Regions from separate parts of the Spirosoma flavus genome, predicted to be linked through region 1. Evidence: riboswitches for the same ligand, from Rfam matches in the RefSeq annotation. Region 1 holds a riboswitch; the other holds the start of a gene.
The links. Region 1 has a riboswitch for S-adenosylmethionine ahead of ACYVF1_RS17775 (O-acetylhomoserine aminocarboxypropyltransferase/cysteine synthase family protein). Riboswitches for the same ligand answer to the same signal wherever they lie in the genome.

Region 1 (7,001 bases):
TACGTTGCCCCCGGTCGATACGGTGATTGAAGCGTCAGCCGAACCATCGGTGCTGGCGGGGTTAGATGGCACGCCCGATTATCTGATTAATACGAATCTTTTCGGCACGGTCAATTGTCTGAATTACGCACTGAAACACCGGGCTAATTTCATTTTTCTGTCGACAAGTCGCGTTTATCCTATCAAAACCATCGAAACGCTTACTTTCGAGGAAGCTGACACGCGGTTTGTACTTAGTGATAATCAGCCCGTTCCAGGTGTTTCGTCCAAAGGAATTGCCGAGAATTTCCCACTCGATGGCGCCCGGTCATTGTATGGCACGACCAAACTGGCTTCGGAACTGCTCATTCAGGAGTACAATGAGTTTTATGGCCTGAAAACCGTAATTAACCGTTGTGGCGTAATTACGGGACCGTGGCAAATGGGCAAAGTCGATCAGGGCGTAATGGTGCTTTGGATTGCCAAGCACTATTTTGAGCAGCAGCTTGCATACATTGGCTACGGCGGCACGGGTAAACAAACCCGCGACATGCTCCACATCGCTGATCTTTACCGACTGATTGACTGGCAATTACACAACCTTGATAAAGTAAATGGCCAGATTCTGAACGCGGGGGGCGGAATTGAAAGCAGCGCTTCCTTACAAGAGCTAACCAACATTTGCCAGGAAATAACCGGAAAAACGATTCCGATCAAACAGGTTACCGAAAACCGGGCGGCCGACATTCGGCTATACATCACCGACAACACCAACGTAACAAAATTGACGGGTTGGAAACCACAATTAGGCATCCGCGAAATCGTAACCGACATTCACGCCTGGCTCGATGAGAATCGGGCTGCCCTGGAACCTATTCTGAAATAACACTTTTAGAACAATGACCTGCTCCTGGCTGGTATCATAGATGGACAGTTGACTGAATCAGCTGTCCATTTGATTCCCAAATACATATCGCTGAATTTCTGGAGAATGCTACGCTCGGCATCTGCCCTTTGCCCAGATTCACGGGTTTGTTGTCATTAACCTTTAACCAGACCTCACCAGCTTCATCCCAGGCCAAAGCCGTGTCTGCTCTACGGGTGGTTAGGGTCACGTTACGGCCTGTAGCCACGGCCTGTTCCTGTTCACCTGGTCGACACATGTATACTGTATTTTCCCGACGCCATACGCTAAGTGGTGTCCCCGTTTTTGAGAGCGAAACGGCCCCTCCGTCCATTGGACAGGCGTTCAACTTCCAGGTTCCTAAACCCAGCTTTTGCGGGGATGTAAAAGAGGTTCCACCATCGGCTGAATGAGCCAGGTAGAGGTCACGAGCGCCATTGAGCCAGTTACGAAATTGGATGTAGACATCGTTTTCTTTGGCAGTAATTGACACTTTGCAGCATTCACAAATAGTCCCACTCGGCGAGCGATAAACCACCCGATTCGCTGACCAGGTACGTCCGCCATCCTGGGAAACAGCCATAACGAGTTTGTTTCGGTTGTCTTCGCGCAGGTCAAGCCAGGTAGCGTAGAAAGTACCCGCTTTTGCGCCTGCCACCGCCTGAAATCCTTCTTTGGCAATGGCCGGTACGTCGTTGATTCGCACGGCGGGCGACCATTTTCCGCTTTTTCTGTTGAGCGAGTAAGCAAATATGTCGCCTTCTTTATTGACCGCCGTAATAACTACGTAATTAGCTGTCACCGCTATTTGCGGGCCTCGTTTCGACCCTGCCACCAGTTGTTTTAACGTAGCAATCGCTAAGGGTTGACTAAACGATGTAGATGGCTTAGTACCGACCACGTAATACAGGGTTGAGTCCTGGCCATACACTAAATGAACTTCTCCGTTGTCGTCAGAAACCACGACTGGAAGGTGCCCCGCAGCAACAACCGTCTCATTATCTTCATTTAGCCTTACTATAGCAGCAGTACAAAGTAGTACTACAGAAAGAACAAGATAGCGCATAGCAGTTGTTGACTATTGTCTTAAAAGTAGGTCCGGTTCGGTTTTTAATGTGAATTAGCCAATAACCATCAGGTGGCATTGCTGAAACGTCATTTATTCTTTTGTACTTTCGATACGTGAAATCGCAATTTGTCATGATGAAAAAGTCTCCGGTAGCACTACTTATTTTTCTTGTATTGCCCAACATACTCTTCGCTCAGAAACTAAAACCAGGTTTCGACAAAGCTGAGTACATTGAAATGCTTAAAGTATCGGCCCGCTTTGGCGATTCAGCTTACGTCAGCGCGTTTCCGACTCCGCAGTTTTTCAAACCGGTTTATCGTTCGGCTATCGTTGGACTTGACAATCGCTGGGATTTATGGACGAATAATCAGGGTGTAGCCGTAATTAGCCTTCGCGGAACTACGGCTAACAGCGTTAGCTGGCTGGCAAATTTTTATGCTGCAATGGTGCCCGCCAAAGGAGAATTGCAGTTAAGTGATACCGAGCGTTTTCAATATGAACTGGCTTCTAATCCGCAGGCCGCTGTACATGTAGGCTGGCTGATCAGTACGGCTTTTCTGACAAAAGACATACTTCCTAAACTGGATTCTACCTACAAGGCAGGCACAAAAGATATAATTATTCTGGGGCACAGTCAGGGTGGGGCTATCGCTTATCTGCTGACGGCGCATCTGAAAAATCTGCAATCTCACTCTCGAATACCTCCCGACATTCGGTTCAAAACGTATTGCAGCGCAGGCCCCAAGCCCGGAAATCTGTATTTCGCTTATGCCTACGAAGCCATGACCCAAAATGGCTGGGCTTACAACGTAGTAAATGCTGCCGATTGGGTTCCTGAAGTACCGCTCACGGTTCAGACGGTAAACGATTTCAATCCTACAAACCCATTTGCGGGAGCACCTGCACTTATCAAAAAACAAAAGCTGCTGACACGTATCGCTTTAAGACACGTTTACAACAGTTTGAGCAAACCGGCCCTTAAAGCCCAGAAAAATTATCAGAAATATCTTGGTAAGGTGGCGTCAAATACGGTTAAAAAAAACCTGAATGGCTACGTAGCACCGGCGTATTACAACAGCAACCACTACGTCCGGACGGGGACAACGATTGTTTTACAGACCGACAGTACGTATTTCACTAAATATCCTAACAGCAAGGATAAAATTTTTACCCACCATTTTCACACACCCTATTTATACTTGGCGGAGAAACTGCCGGATTAATGCGACTGCTACGTTTACTGATTAGTCGAAGCTTTTACCGGGCGGTTTGTGGTTTCAGCGCTGGCCATCCACTTACGAATAATGTTGGTTAAAGGACGGAATTCAATTAAGAAACCATCGTGACCGTAAAGCGAATCAATTTCTTCGTAAGCCGCGTCAGGAATATGGCGAGCCAGAAACTGCTGTTCGGAGGGCGGGAAAAGCAGGTCAGACCGGATACCTACAACCAGTGCCCGGGCTTTAATTTGCGATAACGCGTTCAGAATACTCCCCCGATTTCGCCCGACATTGTGCGAATCCATCACTTTCGAAAGCGTCCAGTACGTAAACGCATTGAAACGGTCGGCTAGTTTATCACCCTGATAGCGTTGGTAACCAGCCGCTTTGTAATCATCCAGCTGTTCGTTATTATCGAGAGCCTGAGTGAAGCCATACGTATCATAGTTGCGGTACGAAATCATAGCCATCGCTCGAGCGGCTTTCATACCGTTACGTCCGGCGTCGTTACGTCGTTCAGCCCAAGTCGGATCGGCTTCTATGGCCATCCGCTGCGCTTCGTTGAAGGCAATACACCAGGGCGAAGCCACAGCACTAACGGCGATCAATATCAGGTTCTGGATGAGCGAAGGCTGCAGAATGGCCCACTCCATGGCCTGTTCGCCACCTACGGAACCACCAATACAAGTCTGAATTTTTTCGATACCCAACTCCTGACGTAGCAGATCCATCGCGTTTACCATGTCGCGGATGGTAATGGTGGGAAAATCGTGGAAGTAGGTTTGCCCGTTTGCCGGGTTTACCGATAACGGTCCCGTCGATCCGTAGCAGGAACCCAGTACGTTCACGCAGACAATAAAATCTCTGGCCGGGTCAAAATATTTGCCCGCGCCTACCATACCGCCCCACCAGTCGCCCGCGTCGGCATTACCTGTCAAGGCATGACATACCCATACTACGTTCGATTGGTCAGGCGTTTGCGACAACGTACCACGCGTAGTGTAGGCCAGCCGAAACCCCGGCAGACTCCCGCCCGATTCAAGCGGAAACGAATATTTGTAATCGAAGTATTGAACGTCCAACGAAAAAACGATTTTCTGTCTCAGGTACCTGACTTCTAGCCAGATACCTGAAACAAATAGTATATAGTTACCGCTTATGCAATCTGGGCAAATGCCTGCGCCAGATCGGCTTTAATATCTTCAATGTATTCGATACCAGCTGATATACGTAGCACACCCGCTTCTACCCCGGCACTGGCCTGCTCCTGCTCGCTTAACTGCTGGTGCGTAGTAGCTGCCGGGTGAATAATTAGGGTTTTGGAATCGCCTACGTTAGCCAGATGGCTTATCAGTTTCAGGCTGTTGACGAACGTATCAGCATCACCTTTCACTTTAAACGAAAAGACGCCACCAAAACCCCGTTTCAGGTATTTTTTAGCCAGTTCGTGGTACGGGCTGCTGTCCAGTCCCGGATAATTCACGAACTCAACCTGCTCGTGCTGTTCAAGCCATTGGGCCAGTGCCAGCGCATTCTGCACGGTGCGTTCTACGCGCAGCGACAGGGTTTCGAGCCCTTGCAGCAACAGGAACGAGTTGAACGGACTAATAGCCGGGCCATAGTCACGCAAGCCCTCTACCCGCGCCCGAATGATAAACTGGATATTTCCAAAAGGACCACCTACACCAAACACACTACTGAAAACCATGCCGTGATACCCTTCCGATGGCTCGCTAAACTGCGGAAACTTGCCGTTGCCCCAGTTATAGTTTCCGCTATCGACAATAACACCCCCAATGCTGGTACCATGTCCACCAATCCATTTCGTTGCCGACTCGACCACCACAGCCGCACCATGTTCGATGGGGCGGAACAGATAACCACCTGCACCAAACGTATTATCCACAATCAGCGGGATATCATGTTCCTTCGCCAGGGCAGCAATCGCATCGAAATCAGGAATGTTAAAACCTGGGTTACCAATGGTTTCGAGATAAATGGCTTTGGTTTTCTCATCAATCAGTTTGGCGAACGCTTCAGGCTTATCACCATCGGCAAACCGAACGTCGATACCCAGCCGCTTGAACGAAACCTTGAACTGATTATACGTACCGCCGTAGAGAAACGAGGTCGACACAAAGTTGTCGCCTACCGACAAAATATTATTTAGGGCAATAAACTGAGCCGCCTGCCCGGAAGCCACCGCCAGAGCCGCTACGCCACCTTCGAGGGCGGCAATGCGCTTCTCGAACACATCGGACGTCGGGTTCATGATGCGGGTGTAAATATTGCCAAATGCCCGCAGTGCAAACAGATCAGCTCCGTGCGCCGAGTCGTTGAAAACGTAAGACGTTGTTTGATAAATGGGAACGGCTCGGGAGTTTGTCGCCGTGTCGGGTTCCTGGCCAGCATGAAGCTGGAGTGTATCAAAATGAAGTTCGGACATGGTTATTGTAGTTGAATAGTTATAGGGTTATAAAATTGGAGAGCTGTAAAGCATTGCTAATATTGAATTGGCTACCAGGTTTTGAACTTTACAACGGTATAACCACACAACTCTACAGCTCAGTAGGCACACGCAAAACCCTCCCGGTTCTGGCGGCAAAATCAGGCGTAATTAGCTAGCCCTCAGGGGCATACAGCATCGGATATGGAGCATGTAAATTGCGATTTATAGTTCCTAAAATGGTTTTAGGCAGGAGTTAGCACCTTGCCGTGTGGTAGGTTGCCAGCGGTTCGCAGAGCCTGATCTCTCCCCGCTTCTTTATAAATCAATTCGCGTTGAAAAACGCGTAAGAATTGACTTGATGGCGCAAGTATACGAGCCAAACGGTGGGATTCCAAACGTCGGATGCTTTTTCTATCCGCTTACGAATTTTTTCAGAATTAAAACGAAACAGCTACTTACCGAGTTGAAGGATTGTTTATTTTTGTCATAAGACGCCCCCGTAATGAACCAGACTTACCGATATAACCGCGAAAATGCCACCCGCGTGGCAGGGACCACCACCTTGAAGGATGCCATCGGTCAGCTGCTCAAAGCCTATCAGCTCCAGGCACGCTTCAACGAAACTTACCTCGAAGCCTTCTGGGGGCGCATGATGGGCCCCGCCATTGCCTCACGTACCAATCGGCTCTACGTTCGGGATCGCAAACTCCACATCGACATTTCGTCGGCTCCGCTACGTAACGAACTGGTCAACGCCAAGCAGAAATTGATTCAGTTGATCAATAAAGACATGGGAAGCGAGGTCATCGACGACGTAGTATTTATCTAATCAACTCACCTTCAGGAACATGCTCTTCTGGCATTCCAGTCCAGATACTCCAGTGTAGCCGTAACCAGACGAACAGAAGGGGCAGCACCATTAATGCGTACTGATTGACGTAGTGATCGCGGATGTAGGCCGGAAAAATATCGGTCGGAGAAAAGCTGGAAATCAGCAGCGCAAAAGCGAGTAATAAATTATCCAGCTTCGTTTTGGCCGACACTACGTACCAGATTGCTACGCCGGTAAAACTGATGATAAACGTAGGCGATTCGAAACCAGTACTGGCTAGATTCAGAAACAATAGGGTGGATGCCAGAATGCTCAATTGAAAACGAACATTTTGGAACAGATTGGTTTTCAGGTAAGCTGTCGCAAAGACCAGTAGTCCGGGAATAATAAAGTAGAGGTTGGATAACGTACCGTCGTGGAATAACCGTCGGAACATTCCCATAACACAGACATCCGTCCGGGTATTTTCCAGACTCACATTCAACTGATTTTTGTAGGACAACGATTCGTACCAGTCATGGTAACATTGTACAGTATAATCGAACCCA
Region 2 (7,001 bases), on a different contig from region 1:
AAAACCGCCAATGTAATCTTCGCGACCGCTTTCTAGTGGAGCGATAAAGTCTGACAGGCAGAAATTAGGTAATCCTGGTGCTTTCTGATTCTGTTGACGAAGAAAATGTAACACCGTTTTTGTATCGTAAACCAACTCGCCAACCGAATTAACCGAAGCCTGCGACTGCGCCCGGCTGATTTTGTATTCGATATGCCGGTGTGAGCCGTGCCGTTCGCAAGGAATATCACGAATCTGCTCATCATAATCGTGCAGTAATACGTCGTCATCGGCCGAATTAGCCGGAAAGAAACCAACTACGGCTTTGGCTTTTAACAACTTACCATTAATGATTTCCTGCAATAGTTGGTTAGCATCATCGAACAATTGACGAGCTTCTTTACCTACCGTTGCATCTTCAAAAATGGCAGGATACTTTCCGTGTAACTGCCAGGTCTGGAAAAAGGGTGTCCAGTCGATATATTTGGCCAGTTCGGCAATATCATAATCCTCAAAATAACGATTACCGAGGAAAGTTGGCTTCGTTGGTTCGAAATCTTTCCAGTTAATAGATGTGCGGTTTTCGCGTGCTTTGTCAATGGTCAGCGTAGCTTTGTCCTGCCGGCGCCGGGCGTGATCATCCCGAAGTTTGCTGTACTCTGCTTTGATTTCCGTGAAAATAGTCTCACGAGTAGCCATTTGCTCACTGGTCAATCGACCAGCCACCGGAACACTCCGGCTCGCATCTAGTACGTGAATCACTGGACCAGCATAATGCGGATCGATCTTGACGGCAGTGTGCATCCGCGACGTAGTGGCTCCCCCGATCAGCAGTGGTAACGTAAAGCCTTGACGCTGCATCTCTTTGGCCACACCAACCATTTCGTCCAGCGAAGGGGTAATCAAACCGCTCAGGCCAATAATATCGACATTATGTTCACGGGCAGCATCCAAGATTTTCTGTGTCGGCACCATTACGCCAAGATCAATGATCTCGTAATTATTGCAGCCCAGCACAACACCCACGATGTTTTTCCCAATGTCGTGTACGTCACCTTTAACCGTAGCCAGCAAAATTTTTCCTGCGGATGATGACCCTTCGCCTGATTTCTCCGCTTCGATGAATGGGGTCAGATAAGCAACTGCTTTTTTCATCACCCGCGCCGATTTTACAACCTGTGGCAAAAACATTTTACCGGCACCAAACAGATCACCCACTACGTTCATGCCGTCCATCAAGGGGCCTTCAATGACGTGCAGGGGCCGCGCTACCTGCTGACGAATCTCTTCTACGTCCTGATCAATGTAATCAGTAATACCTTTCACTAAGGCATGCTTTAGCCGTTCGTGAACAGGCTCGTTTCGCCAGCTTTCGTCCTGCACAATCGCTTTGCCTTTCGCCTTCACCGTTTCGGCAAAATCAACCAATCGTTCGGTAGCATCGGGACGACGGTTTAGTAATACGTCCTCGCAACGCTCCAGCAGATCTTTTGGAATATTATCGTATACTTCTAATTGCCCGGCGTTGACGATACCCATGTCCATACCGGCGCGAATGGCGTGGTATAAAAAAGCGGAGTGCATGGCCTCGCGTACTACGTCGTTTCCGCGGAAACTGAACGAAATGTTCGATACCCCCCCGCTCACCTTGGCTAACGGAAGGTTTTCTTTGATCCAGCGCGTAGCGTTGATGAAGTCGACGGCGTAATTGTTATGCTCTTCGATACCGGTCGCAACGGTCAGAATATTGGGATCGAAAATGATGTCCTGTGGTGCAAAATCAACTTTGTCGACCAGAATGCGATAAGCCCGTTCGCAGATTTCGATACGTCGTTCATACGAGTCAGCCTGGCCGGTTTCGTCAAACGCCATTACGACGCTTGCGGCCCCATATCGTTTGATCAATTTGGCGCGCTCGATGAATGCTTCCTCCCCTTCTTTCAGCGAAATAGAGTTAACAATAGCTTTCCCTTGAACGCATTTCAGACCAGCTTCAATCACCTCCCATTTCGACGAATCGACCATAATGGGCACACGGGCAATGTCAGGTTCAGACGCAATCAGGTTCAGGAACGTAGTCATAGCTTCGACTGAATCGAGCATGCCTTCGTCCATGTTTATGTCGATTACCTGCGCTCCGCCTTCTACCTGCCCACGCGCAATGCTCAAGGCTTCGTCGTAATTACCTTCTTTTATAAGTCGGGCAAATTTCTTTGAGCCCGTTACGTTGGTACGTTCGCCAATGTTCAAAAAATTAGTTTGCTCCGTCACTTTCAGCGGTTCAAGTCCGCTGAGTTTCTGATAAGGCTCAGGTTCGGGCAACTGCCGTGGCGGGTATTTTTCCGCTACGTTGGCAATGGCCTGGATATGATCAGGTGTAGAACCACAGCAGCCACCTACAATATTAACGAAGTTACTTTTTATGAAATCTTCGATCTGTAACGCCATCATTTCCGGCGTTTGATCGTATTCACCAAATTCGTTCGGCAAGCCCGCGTTTGGATATGCTGATGTAAAAAACGGCGATTCTTTGGCTAACGTCTGTACATACGGGCGCATCAGTTCGGCACCAAGCGCACAGTTCAGGCCAACGCTTAACAGCGGCAAGTGCGATACTGAATACAGAAACGCTTCTGTAGTCTGCCCCGAAAGCGTCCGTCCACTGGCGTCCGTAATAGTACCCGAGATCATAACGGGTAAGGGCGGACGCTGGGGATTGTGGTTGAAATACTTATCGATAGCAAACATGGCCGCTTTCGCGTTGAGCGTATCGAAAATGGTTTCAACCAGAAGCAGATCCGACCCTCCTTCCACTAATCCGCTAACCTGCTCATAATAGGCATCTACCAATTCATCGAACGTAACAGCGCGATAGGCTGGATTATTCACATCGGGCGAGAGCGAAGCCGTGCGGTTGGTCGGTCCCATCGCTCCAGCTACAAACCGTGGCTTATCCGGATTCTGACGCGTTACGTCAACCGCAACTTCTTTGGCAATTCGCGCTGACTCGAAATTTAGTTCGTAGGCCAGTTCTTCCATGTGATAATCGGCCATGGCGATGGTCGTACCACTGAACGTATTGGTTTCAATAATATCCGAACCAGCGTCCAGATATTGTTTGTGGATGGCCTGAATAATGTCAGGTTTTGTCAGGGAAAGCAGATCATTGTTACCCTTCAGGTCATGCGGCCAGTCACGGAAACGCTCTCCCCGATAATCAGCTTCCGTCAGATTATACCGTTGAATCATGGTACCCATTGCGCCATCGAGGACGAGGATACGTTCGTGTAGAAGTTCGTGTATTGTTTTCAATGGCAGTTATCTAGCGCGATTGTTAGACGACTAACAACCAACATCCTTAAAAAAGTCCAAACAAACGGAAGCTTAGCAGCGAAAGGCAGATAGAAACAAGCCTACTTATCTGCCCCGGCCAGTTAAGCCGGGAGGAAATTGGCACCAATTTTCAATGAGAAGCTACGTAGTAACGGGTTAGGTAATTGGTAATTAGCTGCTTGCTACGTTCTCGTTTGAAAGGGTTGCCAAGACATCATCGGGTCCGTTCCCTCCGTCTTTCGGGATAAGCTTTCACAAAAATACATAAAAATAGGGCACGCTGACAAGTAGCGTGCCCTACAATAATACAAATCAGGGGAGCTTACCAGCTCTGTTCCAGATCTTCCTTGGTATACAGGTGGTTTCGTTCATTATAAAACGAAGCATCCTGCGTCCGTTTAATGGCTAGCGGATTTTTGCTTGACATACGATACAGAAGCGCTATTGGAAACAAAAACACGAAAAACATGACCGATAGGATAATTTTTCCGTTGATATTTCCCAGAATCTCGGCTAGCTTAAACCAGGCTTTTACAATCAGGTCGCCTACTACTGGAACCGCCAAACTCAACACGCCGACAGCGCCAGCCGCGTAAAGCCACCAGGGCGACTTAAATATGAAATACAGTACAACTAAGCCCGTTACGATTACTAACTGGGCTTTTACTTTTTCAGTAACATCCATGCTCTAGAACAACGTATAAATGAAAGGCGCAACAGCCGAACCGCCACCAATAACAATCAGAACGCCAATGAGTAACAATAAGATAATCATTGGGGCCAACCACCATTTCTTGCGTTGTTGGAGAAATTTGAAAATGTCTTGTAAAAATTCCATGGTTAAATAAAGTTTATTATTTGCTACTTGTTGTTTGGGTAAGACCCTTGCTTGTTTGCATCAGTTGGAAAAGTGCGTCGCCTACTCGCTGATTGACAACGGCGCTGGCATGACCATCATTGCGGCCCACTACGCGATCGTTTGGTTCAATGTCGCCAATGAGTTTACCAACTTCCAGGACCGGCACATTATTCTGCTGGAAAAACTGAACAACTGGCTTAACATACTCAGTTGTCTTCTCTAAATTATGCGAAAATGGAAATAAAACCACATAAAGTTGAGCATTATGTAGTTTTGCATACGTTATAAATTGGTTAAGATCGCTCAAATGGTCATTGATGATAGCAGGTGTACCGTACGCTTTCCGGGCGTACACATCGAACGGCGAAAAATTACCATGCGGGAATTGCCAGTATAGGTAATTCAACAGATACGATTTGATAAACAACGACTGAAAAGCCCGTGGTATATCTGAAAAGGGACGGAAAGCGTCTGGAACCAAACCATGATCACGTGCAACTTTCTCGATATCGTTCGGGAAGTATTGCAGAACAAGTACGTCGGGTTTCACGCCAAATTTGGTTAGACGAGCAAATTCGTCGCGGGTGTCGGAGCCCGAAATACCCAGATTATACGTAACGTACTGCTGCGTGCCTAACTTCTGAGCCACTACGTTACTGTAACGTTCTTCAGCGCGTTTCAGGCCATGCCCTGCCGTGAACGAATCACCCACAATCAAGACTTTCTTTTTCCCAACCGTATCCGTTTTTACGTCGTCGCGATAGTCACCGACCATGGGTGGCCAGTAACGTTCAAACCAGATTTTCGAGGCTAACGTAATGCCCCCTTCCTGACTCTGCGAAACAAACATGAAGCCTATTTCGATGAAAACCAGCAGGACAATCAGCGGCACGAGCAGGGTCACTACGTTACCGATCAGCTTCGGTGGTTTAGGATTTTTGACAATGCCGTAATAGTAGATACGTAGCATCTCTACCACCAGCAGCAAGAGCATAGCGGCTTTTGCTAGCCGGACGTAAACATTGTCGAATAGACCCTTGTGCGGATAGTCGAAACTAACCCCAAAATGATCGCCGTAGAACAGAATGAAGGCCAGAAACCCAAGTAATACTAAGCGAACTATACTAGAAACGAGTTTTGAACCCATTAAAATTGATTCGTCAGCGCCGTGACGGTTAGTCTAATACAAATTCTTCTTTCCAGTTGTCGGTATCCTGCCACGCTGGCTGTTTGCGTTTGTCGAATATGTAGTTACCCACAACCAGGTAATCCATTTCGGTACGCATGAAGCAGCGATACGCGTCGTCGGGCGTCGACACAATCGGTTCGCCCCGCACGTTGAAACTGGTATTTACAATAACGCCATAACCCGTTAGGTCTTTAAACGCACTGATCAGGTCATAATAACGTGGGTTGGTATCTTTATGAACCGTCTGAATACGAGCCGAATAATCGATGTGCGTGATTGACGGCAGATCAGAACGCTGATAATACAACTTTTCACGTAGTGGGAAGCTGGCATAATCAGCCGGGACGGGTGTCCGTCGGCTTTGGGCTACCGGATGCACCAACAGCATATACGGCGAGATGCCATTATAATCGAAATATTCTGCGCAGTCTTCGGCCAGCACCGATGGTGCGAACGGTCGGAACGACTCCCGATATTTGATTTTCAGGTTCAGCTTTTTCTGCATTTCGGCGTTACGTGGATCGCCCAGAATGCTACGTCCGCCCAGCGCGCGTGGACCAAACTCCATACGTCCCTGCACCCAGCCCACTACGTTACCTTCAGCCAATAAGCGCGCTGCTTCTTTGGCTAGTTCACCGAAATTATCGTAATGTGTCGAAACGGCTTTGTATTTAACGGCCATCAGTTCAACGTCCAGATCGGAGAAAGTCGGCCCCAGATACGAACCCCGCATGGCATCACGCTCTTTCGTTACTTCGCGCTCTTTGCCAAAATAAATGTGGTAAGCCGCTAAAGCAGCACCCAGGGCCCCACCCGCATCACCGGCGGCAGGCTGAATGAAAATATCTTTAAACAAGCCAGCAGCCTGAAGTTTTCCGTTCGATACACAGTTCAGCGCTACCCCACCCGCCAGCACGAGATTATCGGCGTTGGTCAGGCGTTTGGCTTCGCTGGCCATGTTCAGCACTACTTCTTCGGTCAGGTATTGAATGGCCAGACCCAGATTGCAATGATGCGCTTGCAGTTCGTCTTCCGGCTGGCGTTTCGGAAAACCAAACAATTCGGCCCATTTGGCTTCATCCACCATTTTCAGGCCAGTTGCATAATCAAAATATTCCTGATTCAGCCACACAGAACCATCGGGGCGAAGGTCGGCCAGTTTTTCCTTAATCAAATCCATGTACCGCTTCACGTCGGGCGATGTTGGGTCACCATAAGGTGCCAGTCCCATCAGTTTATATTCGCCCGAATTAACCCGGAAACCGAGGAAATAGGTAAAGGCAGAATACAACAGTCCCAACGAGTGCGGAAACCGCAGTTCTTTCAAAATGGAAATATTTTTGCCTTCGCCCAGGCAGATCGACGCGGTTGCCCACTCGCCTACTCCATCAATAGTCAGAATGGCAGCCCGCTCGAAAGGCGAGGGATAGAACGCGCTGGCCCCGTGTGAAAGGTGGTGCTCAGGAAACAGCAATTTAACTTTGCTCGACTTGTTGTAGCCTATTTTTTCCAGTTCCTCCCGAATGAGTCGCTTCAGAAATAGTTTTTCTTTGAGCCAGACAGGGATTGACATTAGAAACGACCGAAGCCCCTGTGGCGCAAAGGCATAATACGTTTCTAGCAAACGTTCAAACTTAAGCA

Region 2: it holds a riboswitch for S-adenosylmethionine, as region 1 does, so the genes downstream of both, metH (methionine synthase) here and ACYVF1_RS17775 (O-acetylhomoserine aminocarboxypropyltransferase/cysteine synthase family protein) in region 1, are expected to answer to the same signal.

The regions. Positions count from the first base shown of each region.
Region 1 covers NZ_BAAGZL010000003.1:266,968-273,968, forward strand. Annotated here, with positions in the region: gene ACYVF1_RS17755 (NAD-dependent epimerase/dehydratase family protein) at 1-865, shown strand, start outside; gene ACYVF1_RS17760 (sialidase family protein) at 900-1,949, opposite strand; gene ACYVF1_RS17765 (lipase family protein) at 2,084-3,175, shown strand; gene ACYVF1_RS17770 (homoserine O-acetyltransferase family protein) at 3,190-4,254, opposite strand; gene ACYVF1_RS17775 (O-acetylhomoserine aminocarboxypropyltransferase/cysteine synthase family protein) at 4,329-5,618, opposite strand; SAM riboswitch class I at 5,841-5,945, opposite strand; gene ACYVF1_RS17780 (DciA family protein) at 6,124-6,450, shown strand; gene ACYVF1_RS17785 (glycosyltransferase family 87 protein) at 6,443-7,001, opposite strand, start outside.
Region 2 covers NZ_BAAGZL010000006.1:82,717-89,717, forward strand. Annotated here, with positions in the region: gene metH (methionine synthase) at 1-3,291, opposite strand, end outside; SAM riboswitch class I at 3,394-3,563, opposite strand; gene ACYVF1_RS25790 (SxtJ family membrane protein) at 3,635-3,997, opposite strand; gene ACYVF1_RS25795 (DUF5989 family protein) at 4,001-4,150, opposite strand; gene ACYVF1_RS25800 (SGNH/GDSL hydrolase family protein) at 4,167-5,318, opposite strand; gene ACYVF1_RS25805 (carbamoyltransferase family protein) at 5,347-7,001, opposite strand, start outside.